2 regions of the Streptomyces sp. NPDC046303 genome follow, and region 2 is predicted to be linked to the other one. Evidence: predicted binding sites of a transcription regulator. Region 2 holds the regulator's gene; the other holds the start of a gene.
What was found. The regulator HrcA, encoded in region 2, represses chaperone genes, less so after heat shock. The targets are predictions, from matches to a motif close to TTNGCACTCNGNNNNNCNGAGTGCNAA.
Positions count from the first base shown of each region.

Region 1 (7,737 bases), on a different contig from region 2:
GCCGCTGTTGGGGCTCCGCCCCAAACCCCGCGCCTCAAATGCGTCTGCCGCCGGACGGCATCAGCCAAAATCCAGCCCCGCCGGCGTTTGAGGCGCGGGGTACGGGGCGGAGCCCCGGGCTTTGAGTCGCACCGGCGATCGAGGCGCGGCCGCAGCTCAGGCTTCGTGCAGGGCTGCTAGCTGGGCCCTGAACCAGGCCGCCGGGGGCAGGGCGGTGGCGGCTGCCGCCAGGCGTTTCGTGCGTTCCGCACGCTCGTCCGCCGGCATGGACAGCGCCGCGTGCAACGCCTCGGCCGTCTCCGAGACGTCGTACGGGTTCACCGTCAACGCGTCCCGCCGGAGCTCCTCGTACGCCCCCGCCCCCCGCGACAGCACCAGCACGCACCCCTCCTCCGACACCACCGGCACCTCCTTCGCCACCAGGTTCATCCCGTCCCGCACGGGATTCACCAGCGCCACGTCCGCCATGCGATAGGCCGCCAGCGACCGCGCGAAGTCGTCCTGCACGGACACCAGCACCGGCTGCCAGTCCGCCGTGCCGAACTCCGCGTTCACGGCCGCCGCCAGCTCCCGCACCGACTCCGTGTAGTCCCGGTACACCTTCAGGTCCTGCCGCGACGGGTACGCCGAGGCCAGGTGCACCACCCGCCCCCGCCACTCGGGATGCACCGTCAGCAGCTCCCGGTACGCCAGCAGCCCCCGCAGGATGTTCTTCGACAGCTCCGTCCGGTCCACCCGGACGATCGTCTTCAGGCCCCCGACCTCCGCCCGCAGCTGCGCCAGCTTGTCGTTCACCTCCGGCCGCCCGGCCAGCACCCGCAGCTCCTCCGCGTCGACGCCCAGCGGGAACACGGCCACGTTCCCCCGGCCCGCGCCGTCCAGGAAGCTGTCCGCCCACGCCCGGGTGTGGAAGCCCAGCAGGTCGGCCCCGAGCATCCCCTGGAGCAGCTGCTCCCGCACGTCGTCCGGGAGCATGTCCAGGAACGGCTTCGCCGCCCACGGCGTGTGCGTGAAGTGCCCGATCCGCAGGTCGGGCCGCAGCTCGCGCAGCGCACCCGGGACCAGCGCCAGCTGGTAGTCCTGCACGAGGACGTGCGCCCCCTGCCCCGCCTCCTCGGCCAGGGCCTGCGCGAAGGCCTGGTTGTACGCGGTGTACGAAGCCCAGCGCCGGCGGAACTCCGCGTCGAAGACCGGCTCGCGCGGGACGTCGTACAGGTGGTGGTGGGTGAACCACAGCACCGAGTTCGCGATGCCGTTGTACGCGTCGTCGTACATCGTGGGATCGATGTCCAGCATCCGGACGCCTGGCTCCGCGATCCCCCGCCGGACCGCCTCCCGGTCCGCGTCCGACAGGGCCGCGCAGATCCACAGCGCCTCCGGCTGCTCGGCGAGGGCCGCGGAGAGCCCGGAGACGAGGCCGCCCCCGCCGCGCCGGGCGCTGAGCGTGCCGTCGGTGTCGAGGGAGTACGAGAGCGGGCCGCGGTTGGCGGCGACGAGTACCTGAGATGCAGCCATGTCGCGAACCTAGCCCGGCCCGGCCTCGCGCAAACTTCCGAAGCCGTCAGGCCGCGCGGCGCAGGGCGTACTCCTCGATGCCCAGCATCGGCGGCCTCTCCTCGGTGTCCACCGGGTACGTGTGCGGCACGAACCCGTCCGGCCCCCGCTCGAACTGCGTCAGCTCCGGCCGTACCAGATGGCCCCGAGAGAGCCGCAGCTGCGCGGTGCGGTAGATCGCCGCGGCCATCCGGCCCAGCGCCTGCCCGTCCTGGTGGCGGTGGACCCGTACGCCCACGTCCACCTGGGCCAGCGCGTCCAGCCCGACCGTGTGCAGCGCGTCCACCAGCAGGCCGAGCTCGACGCCGTACCCGACGGGGAACGGCAGGCGTTCCAGCAGGGAGCGGCGCACGGCGTACTCGCCGCCCAGCGGCTGGACGAAGCCGGCCAGCTGCGGCCAGTGCAGGTTGAGCAGCGGGCGGGCCACCAGCTCCGTGACCCGGCCGCCCTGCCCGGGGGCGTCGCCGAGCGGGCGGTCGTACATGGCCTTGACGAACTGCACGTCCGGATCGGTCAGCAGCGGCCCCACGATCCCGGAGACGAAGGCGGCCGAGAAGTCCCGCAGATCGGCGTCGACGAAGCAGATGACGTCCCCGGTGGCGGCCAGCAGGGAGCGCCACAGCACCTCGCCCTTGCCGGGGAGCGCCGGGATCCGCGGCAGGATGTCGTCGCGGTGCACCACGTGCGCACCGGCCTTCGCCGCCACGTCCGCCGTAGCGTCGCTGGAGCCCGAGTCGATCACGATCAGCTCGTCCACCAGGGGAAGCGGCAGTCCCTCGATCAGCTCGCGCCGGATCACCTCGACGATCGCGCCGACCGTCGCCTCCTCGTCGAGCGCCGGCAGCACCACGCTGACCGTGGTCCCAGCTGCCCGTTTCCGCTCCAGCAGCTGGTCGAGCGGTCGGTCGGCGGCGGACCAGGAGCGGTCGGCCAGCCAGCGCTCCACCTCTTCCAGCACTCTGAGCACTCCTTGCGGCTTGGTCGGATTGACCGAAAAGTGATCCATCTCGCGGTTCGGACGCCTGTCTCAACCGCCCGGGCCTTCGGTTACAGTCTTGAACAACGCGAAGGACCACCGCATGCCGGGGGTCCTCGCGCACAAACGCACCGGCGCGCCACAGAGCGCGTGTGCCGGTGCCATACCGCTCATCCAGAGGGGCAGAGGGACACGGCCCGTTGAAGCCCCGGCAACCCTCCAGTCGGTTCTCGCGATGCGACAAGCATCCCGCGGGGCCCCGGCTAGGGAAGGTGCCAATTCCGTCTCATGGCGAAGTGCGCCATGGGGAAGATGAGGAGAAAGGGCCTCGCCATCATGGCTGCACAGACTGTTGCCACCTCTGTCGATCTCGGACCTGCCACCGGCCTCTCGTGCCGTGAGTGCGGTACCCGCTTCGAACTCGGCCCGATCTTCGCGTGCGCCGAGTGTTTCGGACCGCTGGAAGTGGCCTACGACCTTCCCACCGGTGACCCCGAGGCCCTGCGCGCCGCGATCGAGGCCGGCCCGAACAACATCTGGCGTTACGCGCCGCTGCTGCCGGTCCCCGCGGACGTGGCCTCCAAGCCCAGCCTGAACCCGGGCTTCACCAAGCTCGTGGACGCGCAGAACCTGGCCAAGGAGCTCGGCGTCACCGGCAAGCTCTACGTCAAGGACGACTCCGGCAACCCGACGCACTCCTTCAAGGACCGCGTGGTGGCCATCGCCGTCGAGGCGGCCCGCGCCTTCGGCTTCACCACCCTGTCCTGCTCCTCCACCGGCAACCTGGCCGGCGCCGTCGGCGCCGCGGCCGCCCGGGCCGGATTCCGCTCCTGCGTGTTCATCCCGCACGACCTGGAGCAGGGCAAGGTCGTCATGGCCGGTGTCTACGGTGGCGACCTCGTCGGCATCGAGGGCAACTACGACGACGTGAACCGCTTCTGCTCCGAGCTCATCGGCGACCCGCTGGGCGAGGGCTGGGGCTTCGTCAACGTCAACCTGCGCCCGTACTACGGCGAGGGCTCCAAGACCCTGGCGTACGAGATCTGCGAGCAGCTCGGCTGGCAGCTGCCCGACCAGATCGTCATCCCGATCGCGTCCGGCTCGCAGCTGACGAAGATCGACAAGGGCCTGCAGGAGCTGATCAAGCTCGGCCTCGTCGAGGACAAGCCGTACAAGATCTTCGGCGCCCAGGCCGAGGGCTGCTCCCCGGTGTCGACCGCCTTCAAGGCCGGTCACGACGTGGTCCGCCCGCAGAAGCCGAACACCATCGCCAAGTCCCTGGCCATCGGCAACCCGGCGGACGGCCCGTACGTCCTGGACATCGCGCGGCGCACCGGCGGCTTCGTCGAGGACGTCACCGACGAGCAGGTCGTCGAGGCCATCAAGATCCTCGCGCAGACCGAGGGCATCTTCGCCGAGACCGCGGGCGGCGTGACCGTCGGCGTGACGAAGAAGCTCATCGAGAACGGGCAGCTCGACCCGGCGCTGACCACCGTCGTCCTGAACACCGGAGACGGCCTCAAGACCCTGGAGGCGGTGGCCGCGGACAGCGGGCAGACCGCCACCATCCGCCCGAGCCTGGACGCGTTCCGCGCCGCCGGCCTGGCCTGACCCTCCCCCCTGTCCTACCGGAAAGGCAGTAGCGCCATGAGCGTCAACGTCCGCATCCCCACCATCCTGCGCACCTACACCGGCGGTCAGGCCGAGGTCCCCGCCGAGGGCGCGACCCTCGCCGAGGTCATCGAGTCCCTGGAGAAGAACCACCCGGGCATCGCCGCCCGCGTCCTCGACGACCAGGGCAAGCTGCGCCGCTTCGTGAACGTCTACGTCAACGACGACGACGTGCGCTTCGAGGGCGGGCTGCAGGCGGCGACGCCGGACGGTGCGGGCGTCTCGATCATTCCCGCCGTCGCCGGAGGCTGACCGACCGGACGTGCGCCAACCGTAATTACCCCCTCCGTTAATAAGCGGAGGGGGTAATTCTGTTTGATTGGGCGCGGTAGAGTTGGGGAAGTCCCCTCCGCTGCTCTTGCCCGCCGCATATGAACGGGTCGCGCGAGGGTCGACATCGGGTCAATGTGCAAGCGCGGTATGGGGCTTTGGCGAGATATGCCGGGCCCGAGTTGCCCTGGAATATGCCAGATTTTCACTCTATTTCCATGTTTCCCCGTGTCCAGAATTCTCGTCGGATTGACCTGTTGCAGACAGCACTGGCGCGGATACATTCAGCCTCGGTCGACGCGTTCCGACGCAAGTGATGACCCGGGACCGCGAAGTGCGTTCCTGCGCAAGGGCCAGTAATAGGGGAGTTAGGCATGGCTCAGGGCACCGTCAAGTGGTTCAACGCGGAGAAGGGCTACGGCTTCATCGCGGTCGACGGTGGTGCGGATGTGTTCGTCCACTACAGCGCCATCCAGATGGACGGGTACCGCACCCTTGAAGAGGGTCAGCGGGTCGAGTTCGAGATCTCGCAGGGCCAGAAGGGTCCGCAGGCGGACATGGTCAAGCTCGCACTCGGCTAGTCCTGGCGCGATCGACCGCCCACGCGTACATGAGGGGCCCACATCCCGGACACGGGATGTGGGCCCCTCGCGCGTTGCCGGTGTGTTCACCGGGGTGTTCCCCCAAGCCGCTTGCACTCGCGGGGGTCGAGTGCTAATCATTGGCGTTAGCACTCTCCAGGTGAGAGTGCTACTGAACGAGGACCGGGTCGGTGAGGCCCGCAGGGTCCGGCGGGAAGGAACCGCCGGGCACGCAGGCCGTCCGTCGCGGGCGCGGGCGCGGTCCAGGAGCAATCCACCGCTGTCCGGGAGGACCACTTCAGATGGCCAAGATCATTGCGTTCGACGAGGAGGCCCGGCGCGGTCTCGAGCGTGGGATGAACCAGCTCGCCGACGCCGTCAAGGTCACCCTTGGCCCCAAGGGTCGCAACGTCGTCCTTGAGAAGAAGTGGGGCGCCCCCACGATCACCAACGATGGTGTTTCCATCGCCAAGGAGATCGAGCTCGAGGACCCGTACGAGAAGATCGGCGCCGAGCTGGTCAAGGAAGTCGCCAAGAAGACGGACGACGTCGCCGGCGACGGTACGACCACCGCCACCGTGCTCGCCCAGGCGCTCGTCCGCGAGGGCCTGCGCAACGTGGCGGCCGGCGCCAACCCGATGGCCCTCAAGCGTGGCATCGAGAAGGCCGTCGAGGCCGTCTCGGGCGCCCTGCTCGAGCAGGCGAAGGATGTCGAGACCAAGGAGCAGATCGCTTCCACGGCCTCCATCTCCGCCGCTGACACCCAGATCGGCGAGCTCATCGCCGAGGCCATGGACAAGGTCGGCAAGGAAGGCGTCATCACCGTCGAGGAGTCGCAGACCTTCGGTCTCGAGCTCGAGCTCACCGAGGGCATGCGCTTCGACAAGGGCTACATCTCGGCGTACTTCGCCACCGACATGGAGCGTATGGAGGCGTCGCTCGACGACCCGTACATCCTGATCGTCAACTCCAAGATCGGCTCGGTCAAGGACCTGCTGCCGCTCCTGGAGAAGGTCATGCAGTCCGGCAAGCCGCTGCTGATCATCGCCGAGGACGTCGAGGGCGAGGCCCTGTCGACCCTGGTCGTCAACAAGATCCGCGGCACCTTCAAGTCCGTCGCCGTCAAGGCCCCGGGCTTCGGCGACCGCCGCAAGGCCATGCTCGGCGACATCGCCATCCTCACCGGTGGCACGGTCATCTCCGAGGAGGTCGGCCTCAAGCTGGAGAACGCCGGTCTCGACCTGCTCGGCCGCGCCCGCAAGGTCGTCATCACCAAGGACGAGACCACCATCGTCGACGGTGCCGGTGACAGCGACCAGGTCCAGGGTCGCGTGAACCAGATCCGCGCCGAGATCGAGAACTCCGACTCGGACTACGACCGCGAGAAGCTCCAGGAGCGCCTCGCGAAGCTGGCCGGCGGCGTGGCCGTCATCAAGGCCGGCGCCGCGACCGAGGTCGAGCTCAAGGAGCGCAAGCACCGCATCGAGGACGCCGTTCGCAACGCGAAGGCGGCCGTCGAGGAGGGCATCGTCGCCGGTGGCGGCGTGGCCCTGCTCCAGGCCTCCGCGGTCTTCGAGAAGCTCGAGCTGACCGGTGACGAGGCGACCGGCGCCAACGCCGTGCGCCTGGCCCTCGAGGCCCCGCTCAAGCAGATCGCCGTCAATGGTGGTCTCGAGGGTGGCGTCGTCGTGGAGAAGGTCCGCAACCTGCAGATCGGCTGGGGCCTGAACGCCGCGACCGGCGAGTACGTCGACATGATCGCCGAGGGCATCATCGACCCGGCGAAGGTCACCCGTTCCGCCCTGCAGAACGCGGCGTCCATCGCGGCCCTCTTCCTCACCACCGAGGCCGTCATCGCCGACAAGCCCGAGAAGGCCGGTGCCCCCGCGGGCGGCGGCATGCCGGGCGGTGACATGGACTTCTGATCGGCCCCGGCTCCGGCCACTGGTTGATCGGCTGTTCTCGAACGAGGGCGGCACTCCCCGGTACGGGGGGTGCCGCCCTCGGGCGTTCCGGCGTCGGATGCCGGTCGGAGGCCGATGCGAGGCCGATGCGAGGCTGATGCGGTCAGTCGAGCCGCTTCAGGAAGTACACGTCCTCGTGGCCGCCCGGGAAACCGGGGACGCGGGCCGTCTCCACGTAGCCGTGCCGGGCGTAGAACGCGGGCGCCTGGAAGGTGAAGGAAGACACCAGGATGGTCGCGCAGCCCCGGCGGCGGGCCTCCGCCTCCGCCGCGGCCAGCAGCTTGCCGCCCCAGCCGTCGCCCCTGCTGTCCTCCCGCACCCAGGTCATCCCGATGCCGGCGCGGTCGCCCCAGCTCCAGCCGCTGAGCCCGGCGACGAGCGCCCCGTCCGCGTCCGTGATCCGTACGGTGAACTCGGACTGCTCCTGCCCCGGCGTCGCCGCCTGGTTGAAGGCGTCCAGTTCCTTGCTCAGCCGCTCGTCGAGTCCGGCGTCCGGCCCGCCTATGGTGATCTCCACCCCGTTGTCGTCCATCCGGACATTCTGAGGTTCACTACCGATATGACGGAACCGTTCATCAAGATCTGCGGGCTGCGGACCGCGCAGGACGTCGACGTGGCCGTCGGCGCCGGAGCTCAGGCCGTCGGGTTCGTCTTCGCCCCCGGCAGCCCCCGTACCGTCGACGCCGCCACCGCGCGGGAGCTCGCCGCGCGGGTGCCGGCC
Region 1 is NZ_JBVJFA010000013.1:90,739-98,475, reverse strand. Features, by position in the region: gene ACZ6I1_RS15895 (alpha,alpha-trehalose-phosphate synthase (UDP-forming)) at 157-1,515, opposite strand; gene ACZ6I1_RS15890 (glucosyl-3-phosphoglycerate synthase) at 1,562-2,512, opposite strand; SAM riboswitch class I at 2,698-2,849, shown strand; gene thrC (threonine synthase) at 2,843-4,141, shown strand; gene ACZ6I1_RS15880 (MoaD/ThiS family protein) at 4,178-4,453, shown strand; gene ACZ6I1_RS15875 (cold-shock protein) at 4,846-5,052, shown strand; gene groL (chaperonin GroEL) at 5,355-6,977, shown strand; gene ACZ6I1_RS15865 (GNAT family N-acetyltransferase) at 7,120-7,548, opposite strand; gene ACZ6I1_RS15860 (phosphoribosylanthranilate isomerase) at 7,576-7,737, shown strand, end outside.
Region 1: a site for HrcA is predicted at 5,163-5,189, ahead of groL (chaperonin GroEL). Genes of this name have one in related genera too.

Region 2 (7,737 bases):
AGCGCGACCCCCTCCCGTACCTGGGCCACGAGCGCGAGCAGGCCCACCGACGCCGTGCCGTCGGCCTGCGGGTCGTCCCGGTGGGTGCCCTGGTGGCCGCCGGCCTCCACCCCCTGCACGCACACGGCGTCCGCACCGGCCTCCTGCGCGCGGCGGGCCTCCTCGACGGAGGTCGCGGTGACGACGGTGTACGTACCGGCCGTGCGCAGGGCGGCCAGGACCGCCGGGGCGGGGCAGCCGAAGGTGAAGGAGACGACCGGGACCGGGTCCTCCAGGAGGATGGCGAGTTTGGCGTCGTAGCCGTCGTCGCAGGTGCCGATGATGTCCTCGTCGGCCAGGGAGATCTCGTACCAGCTCGCCTCGCCGGCCAGCTGCCCGCGGTACGCCTCGACGGCGGCCGGGTCCACGTAACCGGTCTGCGGCATGAAGAGGTTCACGCCGAACGGGCGCCGGGTGAGCGCGCGCACCTGCTTGATCTCCTGGTACATGCCGTCGGCGGTCTTGTACCCGCCGGCCAGGAAGCCCAGTCCGCCCGCCTCGCACACGGCGGCGGCGAGCGGCGGACAGGAGGCGCCGCCCGCCATGGGGGCCTGCACGATCGGATAAGCGCAGAGACCGTTCGGTGCCGAGGACATGCACTGCATCGTGCCATGTCCCGCTCAGCGGACCGAATCACGGCATTCGCCTGGCATAGTCCGCTTCCCGGCGCGGCCGGAACACATAGGGCGAGCCCGGCCGGGGACATCCCCGGCCGGGCTCGTCGACAAAGGTCGCAGGCGGTCAGCGGCCGTTGAAGGCGTCCTTCAGGCGGCTGAACAGGCCCTGCTGGCCCGGCGCGAACTGGCCGGTGGGCCGCTCCTCGCCGCGCAGCTTCGCCAGCTGGCGCAGCAGTTCTTCCTGCTGGGTGTCCAGCTTGCCCGGGGTGGTCACCTCGACGTGGACGATCAGGTCGCCGCGCCCGCCGCCGCGCAGGTGGGTGACGCCGCGCCCGTGCAGCGGGATCGACTGGCCGGACTGGGTGCCGGGCCGGATGTCGATCTCCTCCATGCCGTCGAGCGTCTCCAGCGGGCACTTGGTGCCCAGGGCCGCCGCCGTCATGGGGATGGTGACCGTGCAGTGCAGGTCGTCCCCGCGCCGCTGGAACGTCGGGTGCGGCAGCTCGTGGATCTCCACGTACAGGTCGCCGGCGGGGCCGCCGCCGGGGCCGACCTCGCCCTCGCCCGCGAGCTGGATGCGGGTGCCGTTCTCGACACCGGCCGGGATCTTGACGGTGAGGCTGCGGCGGGACCGGACCCGGCCGTCGCCCGCGCACTCGGGGCACGGGGTCGGGACGACGGTGCCGAAGCCCTGGCACTGCGGGCAGGGGCGCGAGGTCATGACCTGGCCGAGGAAGGACCGGGTGACCTGCGAGACCTCACCGCGGCCGCGGCACATGTCGCACGTCTGGGCGGAGGTGCCGGGGGCGGCACCCTCTCCGGAGCAGGTGGTGCAGACGACGGCCGTGTCGACCTGGATGTCCTTGGTGGTCCCGAAGGCCGCCTCGTCCAGCTCCAGGTCCAGGCGGATCATGGCGTCCTGGCCGCGCCGGGTCCGCGAGCGCGGGCCGCGCTGCGAGGCCTGGCCGAAGAAGGCGTCCATGATGTCGGAGAAGTTGCCGAAGCCGCCCGCTCCGAAGCCGCCCGCTCCGCCGCCGCCCCCCGAGGAGGACAGCGGGTCGCCGCCGAGGTCGTAGACCTGCTTCTTCTGCGGGTCCGAGAGCACCTCGTAGGCCGCGTTGATCTCCTTGAAGCGCTCCTGCGTCTTCGGGTCCGGATTGACGTCCGGGTGGAGTTCACGCGCGAGGCGGCGGAAGGCCTTCTTGATCTCGTCCTGCGATGCGTCGCGGCGCACGCCGAGAACGGCGTAGTAGTCCGTGGCCACTTACGACTCCGCCAGGATCTGTCCGACGTAACGTGCCACTGCGCGTACCGCTCCCATCGTTCCGGGGTAGTCCATGCGGGTCGGTCCGACCACGCCGAGTTTGGCGACCGTTTCGCCGCCCGAACCGTAACCGACCGAGACGACCGACGTGGAGTTCAGCCCCTCGTAGGCGTTCTCGTGCCCGATCCGTACGGCCATTTCCGATTCATTGGCCTCGCCCAGCAGCTTGAGGAGCACGACCTGCTCCTCCAGCGCTTCGAGCACCGGCCTGATCGTCAAGGGAAAATCATGTCCGAAGCGAGTGAGATTGGCGGTGCCGCCGATCATCAGCCGCTCTTCGGCTTCCTCGACCAGGGTTTCGAGGAGCGTCGCGAGCACGGTGGACACCGTGCCGCGGTCGTCCGCCTCGAAGGACTCGGGGAGGTCCTGGACGAGCGGGGGCACGTCGGTGAACCGGCGCCCCACGACCCTGCTGTTGAGCCGGGCCCGCAGATCGGCCAGGGAGGTCTCCCCGAAGGGGCTCGGGCAGTCGACCAGCCGCTGCTCGACGCGCCCGGTGTCCGTGATCAGTACGAGCATCAGGCGCGCGGGGGCGAGCGAGAGCAGCTCCACGTGCCGGACGGTCGAGCGGGTCAGGCTCGGGTACTGGACGACGGCGACCTGCCGGGTCAGCTGCGCGAGCAGCCGCACGGTGCGGCCGACCACGTCGTCGAGGTCGACGGCGCCGTCGAGGAAGTTCTGGATGGCCCGGCGCTCGGGCGTCGACAGCGGCTTGACTCCCGCCAGCTTGTCGACGAACAGGCGGTAGCCCTTGTCGGTGGGGATCCGGCCGGCGCTGGTGTGGGGCTGGGCGATGTAGCCCTCGTCCTCCAGCACGGCCATGTCGTTGCGCACGGTGGCGGGCGAGACGCCGAGCCGGTGCCGCTCGGTGAGCGCCTTGGAGCCGACCGGCTCCTCCGTCCCGACGTAGTCCTGGACGATGGCGCGCAGCACTTCGAGTCTGCGTTCGCTGAGCATCGCGCACACCTCCAGCTGTGGTCCGTTGCCTGTTCGCTGCCTGTTGACTGGCACTCTGGCCGTTCGAGTGCCAGAGAACCCCCGCTCAGTGTACGGCCGGGTAGTAAGACCCTGGCAAGGGAGGCCCGCCAGGTAGCGTCTCGGTATGGACGTGCGTTGGGAAGAGGCGGGCTGGGAAAGGCTGACCGGGCGGACCGGACGCCTGCGGCTGCCGGTGTGGGACTGCACGGCGGGACTGGTGGTGGGCGACGATTCCGTCCTCCTCGTCGACCCCGGTTCGTGCCTGCGCGAGGGCGCGCGGCTGCGGGCGGAAGCCGAGCGGCTGACCGGCCGGCACGTGACCCATATCGCATTCACGCACGGCCATTTCGACCACGTCCTGGGCGGGGCCGCCTTCTCCGGGGCCGAGGTGTACGGGGCGGTCGGGCTGGACGCGCTGCTCGCCACGGGCCGCGAGGAGCTGCGCGGGGACGCGGTGCGGCACGGCCTGGCGGAGGCGGAGGCCGCGGAGGCCGCGGACCTGATGGTGGTGCCGAAGCACCTGGTGTCGGGCGAGTGGACGCTGGAGCTGGGCGGGGTACAGGTACTGCTCGCCAATGTGGGCCCCGGCCACACGCGCCACGATCTGGCGGTCTTCGTGCCGGGCGAGCGCGAGACGGTGTTCTGCGGGGACCTCGTCGAGGAGTCGGGCGACCCCTCGGCCGGCCCGGACGCGGTGCCCCGGCAGTGGCCGGCGGCCCTGGACCGGCTGCTGGCACTGGGCGGGGACGACGCACTGTACGTGCCGGGTCACGGAGCGGTGGTCGACGCGGGCTTCGTCCGTGCGCAACGCGCCACACTGGCCGCCCGTTTCGGCGTGTCGCAACCGTGACCGCCGCGCCTCTCCTACGCTCGGCCGGATGCGCGAGTACTCCCCCGACCTGACCCCCCAGTGGAAGCGCCCCAAGGCCGTGCCGGAGGTGGCGGCGGAGCCCGATCTCGTGGTCGAGGTGGCCGGTACGGACTTCTGCGGCGCGGTGGTGGCCTGCGAGGCGGGCACGGTGACCCTGGAGGACCGCTTCGGCAAGCGGCGGGTGTTCCCCCTGGAGCCGCGGGGCTTCCTGCTGGACGGGGCCGTGGTCACCCTCACCCGGCCCGCGCGCGGGCCGTCGGCGCCGCGGCGGACGGCCTCGGGCTCGATCGCGGTGCCGGGGGCGCGGGCGCGGGTGGCGCGGGCCGGGCGGATCTACGTGGAGGGCCGCCACGACGCGGAGCTGGTCGAGCGGGTCTGGGGCGACGACCTGCGCATCGAGGGCGTGGTGGTGGAGTACCTGGAGGGCATCGACGACCTCCCGGCGATCGTCGCCGACTTCGCCCCGGGCCCGGACGCCCGCCTGGGGATCCTGGTGGACCACCTCGTCCCCGGCTCGAAGGAGTCACGCATCGCGGCGTCGGTGACCTCCCCGGACGTGCTGATCGTGGGCCACCCGTACGTGGACGTCTGGCAGGCGGTGAAGCCGTCCGCCCTGGGCATCCCGGCCTGGCCGTCGGTCCCCCGCGGCCAGGACTGGAAGACGGGCGTCTGCCGCGCCCTGGGCTGGCCGGACAACACCGGCGCCGCCTGGCAGCACATCCTGTCCCGGGTGACGTCCTACAAGGACCTCGAACCCACCCTCCTGGGCTCGGTGGAACACCTGATCGACCACGTCACGGCGGATTCCAGCCCCGCCGGCGTTTGAGGCGCGGGGTCCGGGGCGGAGCCCCGGGAAGCCGGCCCGCAGGGGCAGTGCCAGCCCTCCGGCGTGCGAGGCGACGCGGGTCCGGGGCGGAGCCCCGGCAGCCGGCCCGCGGGGCTAGTCCACCAGGTCCCGGACCACCGCGTCGGCGAGCAGCCGCCCCCGCAGGGTCAGTACGGCCCGCCCCGCCCCGTACGGCCCCGCCTCGAGCAGTCCGTCCGCGAGGGCCTTGCGGGACGCGGCCAGCCCCGCCGGCGCGAGCAGCGACAACGGCACCCCGTCCACCAGGCGCAGCTCCAGCAGGATCCGCTCGACCCGGCGGTCCTCCTCGGACAGGAGCTCGCGGCCGGCCCCGGGGGACCGCCCCTCCGCCAGCGCGGCGGCATACGCGCCCGGGTGCTTGACGTTCCACCACCGCACCCCGCCGACGTGCGAGTGCGCGCCGGGCCCCGCGCCCCACCAGTCGGCGCCGCGCCAGTACAGCTCGTTGTGCAGGCAGCGCCCGGCCTCCGAGGAGGCCCAGTTCGACACCTCGTACCAGGAGTACCCGGCGGCCGCCATGACCTCGTCGGCGATCAGGTACCGGTCGGCGTGCACGTCGTCGTCCGTCATCGGGACCTCGCCCCGGCGGATCCGCCGCGCCAGCTGGGTGCCCTCCTCCACGATCAGCGCGTACGCCGAGACGTGGTCGGGTCCGGCGCCCAGCGCGGCGGCGAGCGACGCCCGCCAGTCCTCGTCCGATTCCCCCGGCGTCCCGTAGATCAGGTCCAGGTTGACGTGCTCGAAGCCCGCCGCCCGCGCCTCCGCCACGCAAGCCTCCGGGCGCCCGGGGGTGTGCGTACGGTCCAGCACCTTCAGGACGTGCTGCTTCGCGCTCTGCATGCCGAAGGAGATCCGGTTGAAGCCGCCGGCGCGCAGCTCGGCCAGGTACTCGGGGTTGACGGACTCCGGATTGGCCTCGGTGGTGATCTCCGCGTCCTCGGCCAGGCCGAACTCGTCCCGGATCGCCGCGAGCATCCGTACGAGGTCGCCGGCGGGCAGCAGCGTCGGAGTGCCGCCGCCCACGAACACCGTCCGCACGGCCCTCGGGTCGTCACCGAGCACCTTGCGGGCGAGGCGCACCTCGTCGATCAGGGTGTCGGCGTAGTTCTCCCGCGAGGCGAGCACGCCGCCGGTGCCCCGCAGCTCGGTGGCCGTGTAGGTGTTGAAGTCGCAGTACCCGCACCGGGTGGCGCAGTACGGCACGTGCAGGTAGAAGCCGAGCGGCCGGTCCCCCGCACCCTCCAGGGCGTGCGACGGCAGCGAGCCGTCTTCGGGCATGGGGTCACCGTCGGGCAGTGCGGAAGGCATAGCTCCATCATCCCGCACCCGCCGGGGCCGCCCACCCCGCACAGACCGGCCCCGACGGCATTGGAGGCGCGGGGTCCGGGGCGGAGCCCCGGCAGCCGGCCCGCAGGGAGGGGCGGCCGGGCGCACCCCGACCCCCGGGCCACCCGGGAAGGGCACGGCCCGCGGGGCGGTCCGCCGCCCCGCCCCGCCGGGCCCGCGGCAGGCGTCAGGCCTCGCGCGCGCCCTCGTACATCTCGTCGATCAGGTGCTTGAACTCACGCTCGACGACCGGGCGCTTCAGCTTGAGGCTGGGCGTGAGGTCGCCGTGCTCCACGTCGAGGTCGCGCGGCAGGATCCGGAACTTCTTGATCGTCTGCCACCGCTGGAGGCCCTCGTTGAGGGTCTGGACGTAGGTCTCGATCAGGCGGTTGGTCTCCGGCGCGGCCAGGACCTGCCCGTACGTCTTGCCCTCGAGTCCGTTCTCGGCCGCCCAGCCCATGATCGACGGCTCGTCGAGGGCGATCAGGGCGGAGCAGAAGTTCCGGTCGGCGCCGTGCACGACGATGGTCGACACGTACGGGCAGATCGCCTTGAACCGGCCCTCGATCTCGGCCGGGGCGACGTACTTGCCGCCCGAGGTCTTGATCAGGTCCTTCTTGCGGTCGGTGATGCGCAGGTAGCCGTCGGCCGAGAGCTCGCCGATGTCGCCCGTGTGCAGCCAGCCGTCGGACTCCAGCACCTCGGCGGTCTTCTCGGGCTGCCCGTGGTAGCCCTGCATGATGCCGGGGCCGCGCAGCAGGACCTCGCCGTCGTCGGCGATGCGGACCTCGGTGCCGGGGAGCGGCTTGCCGACGGTGCCGGTGCGGTAGGCCTCGCCCGGGTTGACGAAGGAAGCGGCGCTGGACTCGGTCAGGCCGTAGCCCTCGAGGATGTGGATGCCGGCGCCGGAGAAGAAGTAGCCGATGTCGGGCGCGAGGGCGGAGGCGCCGGAGACGGCGGCGCGCAGGTTGCCGCCGAAGGCCTCGCGGAGCTTGGAGTAGACGAGCGTGTCGGCGATCTTGTGCTTGGTGGCGAGGCCGAAGGGGGCGGTCGCCCGACCGGTGCGGCGGAAGTTGTCCTGGGTGACCTTGGCGTACTCGCGGGCCACGCCGACCGACCACTGGAAGATCTTGTACTTGGCCCCGCCGCCGGCCCGGGCCTTCGCGGCGACGCCGTTGTAGACCTTCTCGAAGATGCGCGGGACGGCCGCCATGTACGTCGGCTGGACGACCGGCAGGTTCTCGATGATCTTGTCGATGCGGCCGTCGACGGCGGTCACGTGGCCGACCTCGATCTGGCCGGAGGTCAGCACCTTGCCGAAGACGTGGGCCAGCGGCAGCCAGAGGTACTGGACGTCGTCCTTGGTGATCAGGCCGGTGGCGACGGTGGCCTTGGCCATGTACGACCAGTTGTCGTGCGGCAGCCGGACGCCCTTGGGGCGGCCGGTGGTGCCGGAGGTGTAGATGAGGGTGGCGAGCTGGTCGGCGGTGATGGCCGAGATCCGCTCCTTGACCGCCTCGGGGTGCTTGGCGAGGTACTCCTTGCCGCGCGCCTCCAGATCGGCGAGCGAGAGCACCCAGCCCTCGGGGTCGCCCTCGGCGGCGACCGCGTCGGCGCTCTCCACGACCACCACGTGGGAGAGGTTCGGCAGGTCGGCGCGGCGCTCGCGCGCCTTGGCCAGCTGCTTGCCGTCCTCGGCGATGAGCACCCGGCTCTC
Region 2 is NZ_JBVJFA010000014.1:166,869-174,605, forward strand. Features, by position in the region: gene ACZ6I1_RS17210 (nitronate monooxygenase) at 1-635, opposite strand, end outside; gene dnaJ (molecular chaperone DnaJ) at 781-1,920, opposite strand; gene hrcA (heat-inducible transcriptional repressor HrcA) at 1,921-2,937, opposite strand; gene ACZ6I1_RS17225 (MBL fold metallo-hydrolase) at 3,083-3,808, shown strand; gene ACZ6I1_RS17230 (DUF3097 domain-containing protein) at 3,837-4,655, shown strand; gene hemW (radical SAM family heme chaperone HemW) at 4,770-6,002, opposite strand; gene ACZ6I1_RS17240 (AMP-dependent synthetase/ligase) at 6,208-7,737, opposite strand, start outside.